One region of the Photobacterium sp. GSS17 genome, then DNA from elsewhere that is predicted to be linked to it. Evidence: predicted binding sites of a transcription regulator. Region 1 holds the regulator's gene; each other region holds the start of a gene.

Region 1 (5,805 bases):
TCTACACTGGTAAACAGCGTCAAGTGAGCACTGGTGGCCGTATCGACAAATTCAACAAGCGTTTTGGCGCTCTGTCTAGCAAGTAATTGCACGTTGAATTTCGAAAAAAGGGGATGCTTCGGCATCCCCTTTTTTATACCCATTGATCCTTCCTGAGCCTGTAACAGTCACATTCTGTTAGCGTTTCCTTCCCTGTAGTGACACAGAAATTACCCATTTTTACGGATACGGATCATAGCTCACAACAAACCTGACTAATCCGCTCAGGAATCCTTGGCTCGACCAGATGTTCGGTGCTAGGATTTTCTGCTGCTATCGCATATGATTTAGCGTTTCCAACGAACTGAACATTATTATTATTCAGGATCCTGAACATTATGTCTGAAGATTTTCGCCAACAAGCCCTCCATTACCACGCGTACCCTGTTCCCGGCAAAATTTCTGTTGAGCTGAGTAAACCAGCGAACACTGTTGAAGATCTGGCGCTGGCTTACAGCCCAGGCGTTGCTGAGCCAGTACGTGAAATTGCCCAGAATGCTGAGAATGTTTACAAGTACACCGGCAAAGGCAACATGGTTGCTGTTATTACTAACGGTACGGCCATTCTGGGTCTGGGTAACCTGGGTCCCCTGGCGTCTAAGCCAGTAATGGAAGGGAAAGCGCTGCTGTTCAAGCGTTTTGCTGGCCTGGACTCCATCGATATCGAAGTGAAACACCGTACTATCGACGAGTTCGTTGATACCGTAGCCAACATTGCTGACACCTTCGGTGGTATCAACCTGGAAGACATTAAAGCCCCAGACTGTTTTGAAATCGAAAAACGCCTGATTGAGCGTTGTAACGTACCGGTTTTCCACGATGATCAGCACGGTACCGCTATTGTTACTGCAGCCGGTATGCTGAATGCGCTGGAACTGCAGGGTAAAGACATCAGCGAAGCGGTGATTGTCTGTCTGGGTGCCGGTGCTGCTGCGGTAGCATGTATGGAACTGCTGATTAAGTGTGGCGCACAGCGTGAGAAGATCTACATGCTCGACCGCAAGGGCGTGATCCACACTCGTCGTGATGACATTAACGAATACAAACAACTGTTTGCCAACAACACTGACAAGCGTACGCTGGAAGACGTGATTGACGGCGCAGATATTTTTGTGGGCGTATCGGGTCCGGATCTGCTGGCTCCTGAAGCACTGAAACTGATGGCTGACAAGCCGGTGGTCTTTGCGTGTTCAAACCCGGATCCGGAAATCAAACCGGAACTGGCGCACGCGGTGCGTGATGACCTGATCATGGGTACAGGCCGTTCTGACTACCCGAACCAGGTGAACAACGTGATTTGTTTCCCGTTCATCTTCCGTGGTGCACTGGACGTGCGTGCCAGCGAAATCAACGATGAGATGAAACTGGCGGCAGTACACGCGATTCGTGAACTGGCGAAAGAGCCGGTACCGGCGGAAGTGGTGGCAGCGGCGGGTGCTCAGTCACTGGAGTTCGGTTCTGAGTACATCATTCCAAAACCAATGGATCCACGTCTGCTGCCGCGCGTTGCGAAAGCGGTGGCTCAGGCGGCAATTGACTCCGGCGTGGCACAGATCGCGATGCCAGTGGGTTACATGGAAGACAAGTAAGGCATCTGCCTGAAACGAAAAAACCAGCCTGAGGGCTGGTTTTTTTATGGCTGCTGCCAGGGAAATCAGTCGCGAGTGGGCGCCGCGAGAGCACGGTTACTCGTTGATATCTTCGTACTTGATCCCTTTCTCATCCATGATGGCCTTGGCTTCTGCTGGCAGGTCATCCGGGCGATCTTTACGGATGTCATCATCGGTCGGCAACGGCTGGCCGGTGTAGGCATGCAGGAAGGCTTCGCACAGCAGTTCACTGTTGGTCGCATGACGTAAGTTATTAACCTGGCGACGGGTACGTTCATCGGTCAGGATTTTCAGAACCTTCAGTGGGATCGAAACTGTAATTTTCTTTACTTGTTCGTTTTTCTTACCGTGTTCCGCGTATGGACTGATGTATTCGCCATTCCACTCTGCCATTTTTAACCTTCTCAGCGATTTTAAATTGAAGTAATAGAACTAAGACGGATTTTAGCGGGATTTACTGCCATAAGCAAAGACATATGGACGTCTAGAAGTGTTGACGTCCTTTGTGATAGCCGCTATGTTGATGCGTAAAGTTTATTCAGCTGCAATCGCCCAACAAGGAAAGTAACTATGAGTGACAAGAAGCTTGCCACCGTCGCGGTTCGAACCGGCATTGAGTCCGACACCCAGTTTAATGCCGTGGTGCCACCCATCTATCTGACGTCCACCTATGGTTTCCCCCAGTTGGGCGAACTGCCTCAGTATGACTATTCGCGTTCCGGAAATCCAACCCGCAATATGCTGGCAGAAGCACTGGCGGAGCTAGAGGGCGGAGCCGGTGCCATTGTGACGAACTGCGGGACTGCGGCGATTAACTTGCTGGTGTCGGCCTTGCTGGGACCGGGCGACTTGGTTGTGGCACCGCATGACTGCTATGGCGGGACCTACCGCTTGTTCAATACCCGGGCGGAAAAGGGCGATTTTCAGGTCCGCTTCGTGGATCAGACCAACCCGCAGGCGGTGGCTGAGGCGCTGGCACTGAAACCTAAGCTGGTGTGGGTGGAAACGCCGTCCAACCCGCTGCTGCGGATCGTGGATATTGCCGAGCTGTGCGCCGCTGCCGATAAAGTCGGGGCGCTGGTCGCGGTCGATAACACCTTCCTGTCACCTATCTTGCAGCAACCCTTGGCGCTGGGCGCCAATTTTGTTGTGCACTCCACCACCAAATACATCAACGGCCATTCTGATGTGCTGGGCGGGGTGCTGGTCGCCAAGTCAGAAGAGCAGGCGGAGCACCTGGCATGGTGGGCCAACTGTATCGGCGCTACCGGCGCACCGTTTGATGCGTACCTGACGCTGCGCGGTCTGCGCACGCTGGCTCCACGGATGCGGATGCATGAGGAGAACAGCGCGCAGATTCTGGCATATCTGCAAACCCAGCCATTGGTCGGGCAGATTTATCATCCTAGCCAGCCGTCGCACCCGGGGCATGAGATTGCCCTCAAGCAGCAGAAAGGATTTGGCGCTATGCTGAGTTTTGAGATCGCAGGCTCTCAGGCACAGCTGGAAACCTTTGTCCGTGAACTGACCTGCTTCTCGTTGGCGGAGTCTCTCGGCGGGACGGAGAGTCTGATTTGCCATCCGGCCAGCATGACCCACCGCGCCATGTCGGATGAAGCGCAGGCTGCGGCCGGGCTGAAACCGTCATTGTTGCGGTTGTCTGTGGGGCTGGAAGACCCGGCAGATTTGATTGCAGATTTGGCGCAGGCCTTTCAGAAAGCGGCGGAGGTGGCGGCATGAGTGCAGGCAATCCGAGGCAATTGCACAAGTTTGGCGGCAGTAGCCTGGCCGATCCGGACTGTTATCGCCGGGTCGTCGAGATTCTACGGGAATACTCCGGTGACACCGATCTGGTGGTGGTGTCTGCGGCAGGAAAAACCACAAATAATTTAATCGAGTGGCTGACCTTGCTCGGCAAAGATGGCCGTCAGGCCCACGAAGCCTTGCAGGCTTTGCGTCAGTTCCAGCAACAACTGATTGAAAACCTGCTCAGCGGTGAGTTGGCAGATGAACTGCTGACTCAGCTGCATCTGGAGCTGGGCGAGATCGCCCGTGTCGGGGAGCAGTTGCCGCTCAGTGAAGCGCAGTCAGCCTGGGTTCAAGGGCACGGGGAGCTCTGGTCGGCTCGGCTGATGGCCGCACTGCTGAGTCAGCAGGGACTGCCTGCCGTGAACCTGGACTCTCGCCTGTTCCTGCGCACAGAACGCTCGGCGCAGCCGGAGGTCGACAGGGCCCAGTCATGGCCGCTGCTCAAGGCGCAACTGGCGCAGCATCAGCACAAGCGGGTGGTGATCACCGGGTTTATGGCGCGTAACGGCGCCGGGGAAACCGTGCTGCTCGGCCGTAACGGCTCGGATTATTCCGCTACCGTGATTGGCGCACTGGCTGAAGTCCAGCGGGTGACGATCTGGAGCGACGTCGCTGGGGTGTACAGCGCCGATCCGCGCAAAGTCGGGGATGCCTGCCTGCTGCCGCTGCTGCGGCTCGATGAAGCCAGCGAACTGGCGCGGCTGGCAGCCCCGGTACTGCACAGCCGGACCCTGCAGCCGGTGGCGCAGAGTGCCATTGATCTGACCCTGCGTTGCAGCCATCAGCCGGAATCCGGTTCAACCCGGGTTGAGCGGGTGCTGGCCTCCGGACGCGGCGCCAAAATCGTGACGTCACTGGATGACGTCTGTGTGATTGCGTTGTCGGTCCCGCGTTCACAAACCCTGGAGCCGGTGCTGGCGGAGGTCGACCGGTTGCTTCAGCGTGCCCAGTTGTTGCCGCTAGCCCGCAGTGTCGAAGCCGATAAAGGGCGCATTCAGCTGGCGTACACCACCGAAGTGGTCGGCAGCGTTCTGGCATTGCTGCAGGACAGCGGCATTGCGGCGGAAATCAAGCTGCGGGATGGATTCTCGATGGTGGCGGTGGTGGGGGCCGGAGTGGTGAACAATGCCGTGCACTGTTACGGCTTCTATCAGCAGCTCAAGCGCCAGCCGGTGGAATTTATTGCCGAGTCGGAGTCTGGCCTGAGTTTGGTGGGCGTGTTGCGCCAGACTGACCTCGACCGTTTGATCCAGCAGATTCACCAGCATTTGTTCCAGGCGCAGAAACAGATTGGTCTGGTGCTGTGCGGTAAGGGCAATATTGGCAGCCGCTGGCTGGAGTTGTTTGCCCGGGAGAAGGTGGCGCTGGAAAAGCGGCACGGGATGTCATTTACCCTGATTGGGGTGGTGGACAGCCGCCGCTACTGGATTGATACCCGCGGGATTAACCCCGAGCAGGCGCTGACGGCCTATGAGGATGAAGCGGTGGAATCTGCCGCGTCTGGCGAATGGCTGAGTGTGCTGGCCAGCCACCCTTACGATGATGTGATTGTGCTGGATGTAACGGCCAGCAGCGAGTTGGCAGCGCGCTATCCGGCCATTGCCGAGGCGGGCTTTCACCTGATTTCGGCCAACAAGGTCGCCGGGTCGGCTTCCGGCGAGCAGTATCACGCGGTACAGGATGCCTTTGCCAAAAGCAGCCGTTTCTGGCTTTACAACGCCACCGTTGGTGCCGGCTTGCCGGTGAACCACACCGTTCGTGACCTGTGTGACAGCGGCGACACCATTATTGCCCTGTCGGGGATTTTCTCCGGAACGCTGTCCTGGCTGTTCCAGCAGTATGACGGTTCCGTGCCGTTTTCTCAGCTGGTGGAGCAGGCGTGGCAGCAGGGGCTGACCGAGCCGGATCCACGCAGTGACCTTGACGGCAGTGATGTGATGCGCAAGCTGGTGATCCTGGCCCGGGAGTCTGGGTTGGTACTGGAGCCGGAGCAGGTCAGGGTGGAAACCCTGGTGCCGGAAGCTCTGGCTGAGCTTAGTCTGGATGGGTTCTTTGAACAGGCTGCGGTACTGGATAACATCCTGGCGGAACGGCTCAGTAAGGCGCAGAAGGAAGACAAGGTGTTACGCTATATCGCCCGGCTGGATCGCCACGGTAAGGCCGTGGTCGGGGTCGAAGCGCTTTCTCGGGAGCATGCGCTGGCTAATCTGCTGCCGTGCGACAACATCTTTGCTATCGAAAGCCGCTGGTACCGTGATAACCCGCTGGTGATCCGGGGGCCGGGGGCCGGTCGTGACGTCACGGCCGGGGCGCTGCTGTCGGACATCAACCGGATGGCGACTATGCT
Region 2 (5,805 bases), 1.2 Mb from region 1:
CAGGTGTTTGCCCGCAATAGCGCAATCAAAATAAGTATATGTTCCGAATATGGGATGAAAACAGGCATGGCTGGGCGTTTACGAGCATTTAATGATGAGTGATGAGTGATGAGTGATGAGTGATGAGTATTACCTGATAAGTCTGTGTCGCAGTGCTTCAAGCCACTGCTTTGCGGCGTTCGTCACCAGCATAACGGTAGCCCACGGAGTGGTAGCGGGCACAGTCGCGCCCGGAATCTTTGCACTCATATAAGGCACGGTCGGCCCTTTCCATCATGGAAGAGAGCGTGTCGCCGCTGGTATAGGAGGCGATACCAATAGAGGTGGTGATATGTAGAGTGGACTGGTCATAGCCTGTCGGTAAATCAAGCTGACGGATGGCCGAGAGCATGCGGTCGGCGATTTGCTGGGCATTGTCAGCATTGCAGTTGGGCAGAAACAGCACAAACTCTTCACCACCATAGCGGCCAAACAGATCCGATTTTCGGATGTTGCCCTGTAAAAAGGTAGCAAAACCACGCAGCACTTTATCACCGGTGCTGTGTCCCCAGGTATCGTTAATACGCTTGAATTTATCGATGTCGAAGATCAGCACCGAGAAAGGCTGCTTCTTCATGTCGCACAGCTGCAGGCTTTTTTGCGCCTGCTGCAGCAGCATCCGTCGGTTGTATACCCCGGTAAGCGGATCCAGCGTTGCCTGCCGGTACAGGCGCATTAACATGTAGAGCTTGGAGAGCTGTGACCAGAGTACCATCAGCGCGAGCACATTTTGCAGCCAGTAATCGGCGAGGTTTTCCGGGGTGAAAATCCGTCCGGCCTGTTGGTCGACATACAGCTGGGTCGCGGCGGTAATTGCCAGCAGGCCCAGGCTTTCTTTCAGAGTGACGGGCAGAATGGTCAGGACAGCAACGTGAATAATCGGCAGCAGGGTATAGCCGTAAATAAAGCCGCTGTACACCAGTGGAAAATCGAGTTGCCACACAGCGTGCAGGTAAAACAGGTTCAGCCCGATAACCAGCAGGCTCATACACAGTTGGGCGTGGCGCAGAGAAGTTTGTTGGTGGTTGGCGCGGGCAAGGGCGAACAGAAATGCTCCCAGCAGCGCGCGGGACAGGGCAATGGCTTCACCGTGGCCTGAAGGCAGAAACAGGAGATCAAACGGAATCCATGCAATAACCAGAACGCCCCACACGCAAGCCAGCATAGTGATCCGGCTGCGCAGGTAACCACTCCGTGTTTCACGAAAGCTGGCAGAATGCGCTTTGGCACTCCAGAGATCAGGAATATAAAGCTTGATTGTCTTTAGCAGTTGGCCAGGCGCTTCATGCATTCCGTTGCTTCTCATTGTTAAGGTGACGTGTAATAACCGCACTGCTTGTGGTTTTTCTCCGTGAAGGCGAATTATTCACCATCAAGCATATTTGTGCAGTGATGTTGATCCAAAAACATAGTGTAAATTTTGCTACTTATTCAAAAAATACGGGGCAGTACAGAATTTTATGCAACTGAGTGGTTAGTCGAAAAGCCATCAATGCGCAGTTCAAAATCTATTCCGTGCATTGGCATTTGGTATCGTGATGAGGAATTGCTATGATCGCCGCCACTTTTGACTCTTAGTTTCAGACCACAACTTATGAATGCCGCATTGATCTTTCTAATTCCTGCGCTGCTGGGTACGCAATTGATTTTTTCTCTGGTGCTGACCAAAGGGGAAATCTGCCCGGGTCAGCGTGGTCGTGTCCATAAAACCCTACCTGTTCTGCTGGCTGGTTGGCTGATTGCCGCCTTTTCGCAGCCGCTGTCCGTTTTGCCTCTGGCGGCAGTGGGCTACTTCACTATGCAGGTCAAAACCGGGAAAACCCGTGATGCCGGGCCGCTGAAAGTATTTTATCTGGCAAATGTACTGGCGGTTGTGGTGTGGGTAGCCGTGATGGTTGGCATGTCACTGCCGGTGATTGCCCTCAGCCTGATGGCGACTGCCTTGTTCGGTTCGATGGTGGCACATATTCTGCTGACGCATGCCCGTACCCGACTACAGGCTTTCCACCGTCTGCTGCCGTTTGCCGGGTTCGCGAGTGCGATGGTGAGTGTTCTCTGTCTGCTCTGGATGGCAAGCCGACTGGATGAAGCGCAGCTTCAGACGCTGATTCAGCCAATGATCGCGTCGCTGGCATTGCTGGTAATTGGCTTGCTGGTGTGGGCGTTCCACCTGCTCAGCGGAAAAACAGTCAACAAATGGCAGCTGGTTATGGCTGGCGCGTTGCTGGTGGTGTCCGCGAACTTTCAGCTGGTATTGCTCTGAGCATGATCTAAGCCGGTGAATTCAGTTCGAAGTGAAAGCGGACGTGATAACTGTGAGGCGGGGCTTTTTCATTCCGTCTCTCAGTGTCTATGCTTACTAGGTAAAAAAGCTTACTGAGTAGCTGAACGTCACCAGGGGGTAGGCATGGAGATTAACAACTTATTGCGCATGGATGGTCATATTGTTCTCGGTATCGTCAATGAAAAGCTGCGGCTGGAGTGCTCCACACTTGAAGAGCTGGCCAGCCGTTATGAGCTCGACTCTGAAGAACTGAATGCCAAGATGGAGCTGATGGGCTTCCGTTACGACCCCATCAATAATCAATTCAAATAACTTGGTCAAATAACTTGGTCAAATAACCGGTAATTCTGTATTGGTTTCAGACTATGGCCAGCTTCAACTCCGGGCTGGCTTTATCGCATAGCATCAAGATTTACCTTCAATGCACCTTTCACAGAGCCGCTTGCCGTCACGACGGTGCTCCGCCACTGATGTGATTCTCCGCCACTAATGTAATGCTCAGGCGGCTTTAATTCCTTCCAGATGCGTTTGACACTGCTGTTTTGCCGTGGCAAAAAATGCCGTCAGGTAGTGACGCTCACGTTCCGATGCCCGGATAGCCGCAAACAGGCGGCGCCATAACCCCTTACCGAGCGGCTTGCTGACGATTAATCCCTGCCGCGCAAAATCATACACGGCCCAGTTAGGCAGTGCTGCAACGCCCAATCCTGCAGAGACCATCTGAATCAGCATCAAGGTGTTGTCAGCCTGTTTCCAGTGGCTCGGCTCGATACCGGCGGGCTGGAGAAAGTGTTTAACCACGTCCAACCGGTTTTTCTGAACCGGGTAGCTGAGCATGGTTTGCTCCGCCAGATCTTCCGGCTCAATGCAGGCTTTATCTGCAAGGGGAGATTGAGGGGACACAATTAAGCGCATTTCAAAATCAAACAGCGGCTCATAGTGGATTTCACTGCGTGGCTGGATATCTGAAGTAATCACAAGATCCAACTCCCCGGCGCTCAGGGCGGGAATCGGTTCGAACCCAAAACCGGAGGAGAAATCGAGAGAAACACTTGGCCAGTGAATCTGGTATTCCTTAAGTGCCGGCATCAGCCATTGGAAGCAGGAATGGCATTCAATAGCCATGTGCAGCCGTCCGTTGACATCTTCCTTCAGGCTCGCCAGTTCATGCTCGGCCTTGGCAATCCGGGGAATTACCTCGTCAGCCAGACGCAGCAAAATTTCTCCTTCGGCGGTAAACCTGACAGGGCGGGTCTTGCGCAAAAACAGCGGGCTGCCTAACCGTTGTTCTAAATCTTTCAACTGATGGGAAAGGGCAGATTGTGTCAGGCAAAGGGTGTTGGCAGTGGCGGTCAGTGAACCGGTGTCCCGCAAAACGGTCAGGGTTCTCAAATGTTTAATTTCAATCAATGGGCTTTCCCTCTGCTCATACCCGCCTGTATCAGGCCGGTTTCCATGTTCAGCCAATGTACTGGTTAATCATGGCGGTGTAAACATCTAGACGGCTAAATAACATAATAAAACCCAAAATCAATATGAAATTTGTTCAACATTAACTTTAGGCAATAGACATTGCCCGATTCCCTGTCCATCAGTCATTGTTACCTCAACAACGCGATGCCTGAGATACCTGAGATAGATGAATGGTTGCGTTAACCAGATAACCGCGATATTTCGATAACAAGGACAGAATCATTATGACTACGAAAACCACCACACATATCCTTGGCTACCCACGAGTCGGCAGCCAGCGTGAACTGAAATTTGCTCAGGAAAAATACTGGCAGGGCGATATTGACCAGGCAGAACTGAAAGAAGTCGGCAGCCTGCTGCGTCATCGTCACTGGGGGGATCAGTCTGGTGCCGGTCTGGATTTTGTCTCTGTGGGTGATTTTGCATGGTACGACCATGTACTGGGCACCAGCATGCTGCTTGGTCACCTGCCAAAACGACACCGTAAAGGCTTCCCGGATCTTGATACCCTGTTTCGGGTTGCCCGTGGTAAAGCACCGACTGGCTGTTCATGTGCAGCGGCAGATATGACCAAGTGGTTTAACACTAACTACCACTACCTGGTCCCTGAATTCAGCGCCGATGACGAGTTCACTGTCAGCTGGCAGCAGTTGTTTGAAGAAGTAGCCGAAGCCAAACAAGCCGGTCATGCCGTGAAGCCTGTGCTGCTGGGACCGGTTTCTTACCTGTGGCTGGGTAAAGAGAAAGAAGCGGGTTTTGATCGCTTGTCACTGCTACCGCGTTTGCTGACGGCTTATCAGCAGATCCTGAGTAAGCTGGCCAAGCTCGGCGTGGAATGGGTGCAGATTGATGAGCCGGTACTGGCGCTCGAGCTGCCTGCGGCGTGGTCTGAGTCGTTCAACCTGGCTTATCAGGTTCTGCATGGTAGTCCGAAGCTTCTGCTGACCACGTACTTCGATAATATTACCCATCATCTGGACAACATCACCAAGCTGAAGATTGATGGTCTGCATGTGGATTTGTCGGCGGCACCCGCTCAGCTGGATGAGATTGTCGATGCGTTGCCGGAAAACTGGGTACTGTCTGCCGGGGTAATCAACGGCCGCAACGTCTGGCGTGCTGATCTGAGCGCTCTGCTGGCTAGTTTGCAGCCAGTTAAAGCGGCGTTGGGTGATCGCCTGTGGCTGGGCTCGTCCTGTTCACTGTTGCACAGCCCAATCGACCTTGATCTGGAAACAGATCTGGACCCGGAAGTGCGTCAGTGGCTCTCTTTTGCCAAGCAGAAATGCCGTGAAATCACCTTGCTGGCCCAAGCCTTGGACGGCAGTGTGGTTGCGCAGGAAGAATGTGAGCGGTACAGCGCCCCAATCAAAGCACGTGCTGCGAGTGAGCGGGTAAATAATCCTCAGGTACGTCAGCGCAGCGCAGCAATCACTGATGCGCTGGCTGAACGTAAACTGCCCTATGCAGAGCGTGCACGTCTGCAGCGTCAGTCGCTGGGACTGCCGTTATTGCCGACCACGACTATCGGTTCTTTCCCACAGACGGGGGAAATCCGGACTCAGCGTCGTGACTACAAAGCCGGTCGCCTGTCAGAGCAGGACTATACTCAGGCGATTCAGGGCCACATCGCCGATGCGATTGCCCGTCAGGAAAAGCTGGATCTGGATGTGCTGGTACACGGTGAAGCAGAGCGTAATGACATGGTGGAATACTTCGCCGAGTTGTTGGAAGGTTTTGCCGTCACCCGTTTCGGTTGGGTACAAAGCTACGGCTCCCGTTGCGTGAAACCGGCGGTGATAGTGTCAGATATTTATCGCTCAGAAGCGATGACAGTTGGTTGGACAACCTATGCTCAGTCGCTGACGAAAAAGCCGGTAAAAGGCATGCTGACAGGGCCAGTGACAATCTTGGGCTGGACTTTCCCACGGGAAGACCTGTCCCGTGAAGATATCGCGAACCAGATTGCCCTTGCACTGCGTGATGAAGTGGCTGACCTGCAAGCAAAC
Region 3 (5,805 bases), 450 kb from region 1:
CCCGCCGTTGAAGATTTCCATCGCTGCGTTGTAAACCGCATCAGACTGGTAGGCTTTCACGAAAGTTTGCACGTTCTCTGCATTGACGTTGTCTTGACGCGCCACAATCAGGTTGACGTATGGTGATTCTTTGTCTTCCACAAAGATGCCGTCTTTTTCCGGCGTCAGATTGATGCTGCTGGCATAAGTGTTATTGATAATCGCCAGTTGAACGTCATCCAGCGAGCGCGGCAGTTGCGCGGCTTCCAGTTCAACAATTTTCAGGTTCTTAGGGTTTTCAACAACATCCAGTACCGTGGCCGTCAGGCCAACACCGTCTTTCAGCTTCAGCAGCCCTTGTTGTTGCAGCAGCAGCAGAGAGCGGCCCAGGTTTGTTGGATCGTTTGGCACAGCCACCTGATCACCGTCGTTCAGCTCCGCAATGGACTTGATTTTGCTTGAGTAAGCCGCAATCGGGTAGACAAAGGTGTTACCGGCAACGGCGAACTTGTAGCCGCGGTCGGCAATTTGCTGATCCAGGTATGGCTTATGCTGGAAGGCGTTGGCGTCAATTGATCCTTCTTCCAGTGCGGCGTTTGGTGAAACGTAATCAGTGAAAGTGATTAGCTCAACATCCAGACCGTATTTGTCTTTGGCTTCTTTTGCTGCCACTTCAGCCACTTGGGCTTCGGCACCGGCCATCACCCCAATTTTCACTTTGTTTGTAGCGGTGGCTTCTTTTTCGCCACAACCGGTCAGCACCAGCGCAGAGGCAAGGCCGGCAACGGCAAACAAGTTCTTCAAATTAAACGCCATGTTACTTCTCCTTAGAATTGGGGTTTTCCGTAATACTAGTTGTTAATTATGTTTGGTGTTGATTGTGTGCTTGGTGTTGATCGTGTGGCTGTGATGATTAACGGTGGTCCACGCGTTTCACCAGGTGATCGCCCAATGATTGAATGAGCTGCACTAAGATGACCAGTAGTACAACCGTAATCAGCATGACCGTGCCGTCAAAGCGCTGGTAACCGTAGCGAATACCGACATCGCCCAGGCCGCCACCACCCACGGTACCTGCCATGGCAGAGTAGCTGACCAGTGTCACCAGGGTTATGGTCACAGCATTGATGATGCCAGGCAAAGCTTCCGGCAGCAGCACTTTGCTGATGATCTGGCGCGGTGTTGCCCCCATTGCTTGGGCGGCTTCAATCAGGCCCGATGGGACTTCCAACAGCGCTCCTTCAACCAGACGGGCGATAAACGGAATCGCGCCCACGGTAAGCGGAACAATCGCGGCGGCGGTACCGATGGAGCTGCCGACCAGAAAACGGGTAAATGGTATGATCGCTACCAACAGGATAATAAAGGGGATAGAACGACCAATATTGGTAATGGTGCCCAGCACTTTATTGAGGGTTGGGTTGGCCAGCAGGCCGCCTTCTTTGGTCAGGTGGAGCGCGACACCGACCGGAATCCCGACCAGAAAGCCAATCAGACCAGAGGCAAAGACCATAACCAGAGTTTGGCCCAGCGCCTGAATAAGCAGATCAATCAGACGCTCGTTAGTCGTCCACCATTGTGCAATCGATTCAAGCAACATAACCCAGTACCTCTACATTCACTTTGTGATCACGAAGGAAGGCAATGGCTTGTTCCGCTGCCTGCTCGGTGCCGAAGATCTCGGCCAGCATCAATCCAAATTTGACGCCTCCGGCGTAATCCATGTCTGAGCTCATGATGCTGATATCGATGTTGAACTCACGGGCAATCTGGGAAATCAGCGGGGCATCAACAGACTCGCCAGTAAATTCCAGACGTACCAGCGGGTAACTGTTTTCAACCCGATGTTCTACCAGGCGAGTGCGATATTCTTCCGGAATGGACAGATCCAGCGTGGAACGGATGAACTCACGCGCCAGGTCGGTTTTCGGATGGGCAAAGATGTCACCCACCGGGCCTTTCTCAACCAGCTCACCGCCGCCGATGATAGCCACTTCAGAACAGATATTTTTCACCACGTCCATTTCGTGTGTAATCAGCAGGATCGTCAGGTCCAGCTTACGGTTAATTTCTTTTAGCAGAGCCAGAATAGATTGTGTTGTGGCCGGGTCCAGGGCGCTGGTGGCTTCATCACACAGCAGCACTTTCGGATCGGAGGCCAGAGCCCGGGCAATCGCCACACGCTGTTTCTGACCACCACTCAGGTTGGCCGGATACACATCTCGTTTGTCTGTAAGGCCAACCAGTGCCAGCAATCCTTCCACTTTGGCTTTGATCTCGGCTTTTGGGGTGCCAGCCAGCTCCAGAGGAAGGGCTATATTGGCAAAAACGGTGCGCGAGGCCAGCAGGTTAAAATGTTGGAAGATCATGCCGATTTTGCGGCGTGCCTGAGTCAGTTCCTGATTCGAAAGTTGGGTAAGATCAACGCCGTCGACAACCACGTGTCCGCTGGTTGGCTTTTCCAGCAAGTTGACGCAACGGATCAGGGTACTCTTGCCGGCACCGGATGCGCCGATGACCCCAAAAATAGTGCCTTGTTCAATCTTCAGGTTGATATCACGCAGGGCGTGGATCTCCCTTTCCCCTTGATAGAACACTTTGTTAACTCTGCTTATTTCTATCATTCTTCTTCCTGAATCATATTGCGTCAGTCGGTAAACTGATGCTGACGACGACCAATATTTTGTTATGTTATTTGCTGTCTTTGCATCATGTTAACGAGGTGTGTCATAAAATGACTAATCGTATCGTTTGACTTGATGCTATGGGTTAACATAAATGAAGTCAATAGATATTTTTACGTCTGGACGGCTAAACGGCTTTATTTCTGGATTTCCCAATTTTGGCAGCAATTCCGGCGTAAGAAGGATGGCTAAAATGGGGATAAAGCAGATGAATCCCGGTGCCAGCCGTGCCATAATTCGAGACATTGACACAAACTTCGAATAACAGAGGGCTGACGCTTGGCCAAACCAGCAGTTTTTATCGACCGTGATGGCGTAATTAATATCGATCGCGGTTATGTTCATACCGTAGATGATTTCGAATATGTCGAAGGCGTATTTGAGGCCTGTAAGAAGCTGAAAGCGATGGGCTATCTACTTGTGCTGGTGACGAACCAGGCGGGCATTGCTCGCGGCATGTATACCGAAGATGAGTTCCTGACCCTGACTGAATGGATGGACTGGAACTTTGTGGACAACGGGGTAGAGTTTGACGGTATTTACTATTGCCCGCATCACCCGACCGAAGGTCAGGGTGACTACCTGCAGGACTGTAACTGCCGCAAGCCAAAACCGGGTATGTTCATTTCTGCGCGCGATTTTCTGAAAATCGATATGGCCAACTCTGTCATGATCGGTGATAAGACCGACGACATGCTGGCAGCACAGGCGGCTGACGTAGGAACCCGAGTGCTGGTACGCACCGGTAAACCGGTCACGGAAGAAGGCACTCAGTTGGCCGATGCCGTTCTGGACAGTATTGCCGATGTGCCTGCCTGGCTGGCAGCACGCTAACGAAAGTATTCTCTGGTTGGGCTTAGCCCGCTGTAAAAGGTCGCTCAGGCGGCCTTATTTGTTTTCTAAGGCGGAAAAAAAGGCATTCGCACCGGCGACAGGCTGTGACGAAATGGCGCGCCGGATTCAGGGTAGTGGGAGAGCGTATTGGTTGCAGCGATACATTCGGCACTGAAATCATGCCGGGTTAGCGGCAGATGTTTTCTTTATTTAGGAATCAGGGATAGGTGTATCGGGTGCCAGAGTCAGTGAGTTAGTGAGTTAGTGAATTTGGCTAAAATGCGTACAAATTTGCCATCTTGAAATAACAAAATAATGCTGCGTTTAAAGGGTTTTTATTAAGCTATTGAAAAATGTTGAAATAAATTTTGGCACGCGAGCTGCAATACCTGTTTAGCACCACCAAGCCATTCGGGCTGACACCACAAAGCATAAGTACAGCATAAACAGGAGAACACTATGAATACGATCGCGAAGCACTTATTGGCCACTCTGTCTTTGGTACTGGCATGGCAAGCGTATGCAACCGAACAAGAGGCTGGGCCATCCGGTGTTCTGACGTTGGATAAAGCACAGTGGCATGCTGAACTGGATGAGACCATGCAGGCCCAGAAGCGCAGTGTTCTGAATTCGCTAACCCATGAACAGTCTGCCCAACTGAAAGCTTCAGCCTTGGACAGCAACAGTATGATGATTGCCGATGTTGAGCAACTTCACTTGCAACAGCAGCTGAGTCAGCCGGACGCACACAGCGAAACCAAAGCGATTTTGGTCAGTACCCGTAAACTAATGCCGGAGCAGACACCCTAACTTGGCCTCTGCTGTCGGTAGCAGTGTGAAGGCGGTAGGCCTTGTGAAATCGCATGAGCGCATGGTGTTAAAGATGAAACGGCTTGGTGGGGCTGTCCGGTCGTGACATCAACCGCGCGGAGAGAAAAAAAGGGAAGCGGATGCTTCCCAAAACCGTGTGACTGACTCACACATAGATCACAGGTTAGAGTGGGTAAGCCCGCCCCGAGCGAGACGGGCAAAAAAGTAAAACGTATGAATATCAGCTTTGCTCTTGCAGGAAGGCAATCCACGGACTGGCCATGGCTTTCATTTCCTGAGACTGCGCTGCAGTTTTCATGGCTTGCAGGGCATTACCCGGCTGGTTCAGCTCGAAATATGCCATGCCTTGCAGGTAGGCCAGCTCAGCACGATCATTGCCAGAGGCATTGCCTGCCGCACTCTGGGTAAACTGCGTTGCTTGCTTAAACTGTTTAGCCTGAAGCATCAGACGTACAATCATCAGCTGGTTTTTCGCCGTTGGCTTAAAGTCATAGGCTTTACGATAAGCCATAATGGCTTCGTCCAACTCTTTGGCCTGATGCCAGAAGCTGCCTAGTCGTTCCAGATTATCCTGCGTGTTGGCGATTCTGCCTTTGGCCATTTCCGTTTCAAGCAGTTTGGCAGCCCGGTATGGAATACCACGGTAGGCCAGGAAGTTGACCAGACGCATCAGCTCTTTTTCATCTTCCAGCAGGCCCATTTTGTACGCCATTTCCAGTGTTGCCAGAGAGTTACGCTCTTGGTTCAGTTCCATGTACACCCCAGACAGCTGCATCCAGTACTGTTTCTTGGCTGGATACTTCGTCGTCAGGGTTCTCAGGACTTCCGCCACACTTTTCAGCTGGCCCAATTCATAATGAGAGGCCATCAGTAGCAGATACCAGGACTCACTGGGCGTTTTGCTCATCGCGATGGCTTGCTTCGTCGGCGGAATCGCATTGCGATAATCTTCCAGCTGAACATAAGCACTGGCCAGGGTGATGTAAGCATGTGCCTGTGGTTTTTCACCGGTTGTCTTGGCAACATCAAACCACTCTTTCATGGTCTGGACTGACTGCTTGTACTTTTCCTCGGCCAGATACAGCTGTGCGAGGCTGTAACGAACTTGTTGTGCGACCGGTACCGGCAGCGCATCCATCTTCAGGGCGTCGGAGAAGTACTTGGCGGCTTTGGGATAGTTATCCTTCAGCGAGTACAGAAAGCCCATCTGCTGAAGCAGCACAGCACGATCGTATTTACGCGAATTCGTGCCTTCCAGTGCGCCGTTCAGTTTTTCGATAGCCTCACTGTAACGTTCCGTAGCAATCAGTTCCTGTACTTTATTGACCGTTCGGAAAGTGCGATCACTGAGCTCCGGGCTCTCTGCGGCCATAGCCGGTGCCGCAAGGGCACCGGTTACCAGAATCAGCGAAGCCAGCAGGTGTTGATAATATTTTGGCATTGTTGACTCCTTAGTTAACAGAGAACTCGATTTCCT

What was found. Region 1 encodes MetJ, which represses methionine synthesis genes. Its sites were predicted from a motif close to TTAGACNTNTANANGTCTAA; they were not measured.
Region 2: the regulator MetJ is predicted to act here: its motif matches at 3,813-3,832, upstream of metE (5-methyltetrahydropteroyltriglutamate--homocysteine S-methyltransferase).
Region 3: the regulator MetJ is predicted to act here: its motif matches at 2,775-2,794, upstream of metN (methionine ABC transporter ATP-binding protein MetN).

The regions. Positions count from the first base shown of each region.
Region 1 covers NZ_CP117517.1:3,343,532-3,349,336, reverse strand. The annotation lists gene rpmE (50S ribosomal protein L31) at 1-86, shown strand, start outside; gene PGW97_RS15290 (malic enzyme-like NAD(P)-binding protein) at 378-1,628, shown strand; gene metJ (met regulon transcriptional regulator MetJ) at 1,725-2,042, opposite strand; gene PGW97_RS15280 (O-succinylhomoserine (thiol)-lyase) at 2,220-3,389, shown strand; gene PGW97_RS15275 (bifunctional aspartate kinase/homoserine dehydrogenase II) at 3,386-5,805, shown strand, end outside.
Region 2 covers NZ_CP117517.1:2,174,985-2,180,789, reverse strand. The annotation lists gene PGW97_RS09750 (GGDEF domain-containing protein) at 158-1,330, opposite strand; gene PGW97_RS09745 (hypothetical protein) at 1,634-2,302, shown strand; gene PGW97_RS09740 (DUF4250 domain-containing protein) at 2,447-2,635, shown strand; gene metR (HTH-type transcriptional regulator MetR) at 2,822-3,733, opposite strand; gene metE (5-methyltetrahydropteroyltriglutamate--homocysteine S-methyltransferase) at 4,021-5,805, shown strand, end outside.
Region 3 covers NZ_CP117517.1:2,894,456-2,900,260, reverse strand. The annotation lists gene PGW97_RS13060 (MetQ/NlpA family lipoprotein) at 1-795, opposite strand, end outside; gene PGW97_RS13055 (methionine ABC transporter permease) at 893-1,579, opposite strand; gene metN (methionine ABC transporter ATP-binding protein MetN) at 1,569-2,603, opposite strand; gene gmhB (D-glycero-beta-D-manno-heptose 1,7-bisphosphate 7-phosphatase) at 2,943-3,497, shown strand; gene PGW97_RS13040 (hypothetical protein) at 3,957-4,307, shown strand; gene PGW97_RS13035 (tetratricopeptide repeat protein) at 4,549-5,769, opposite strand; gene PGW97_RS13030 (energy transducer TonB) at 5,780-5,805, opposite strand, start outside.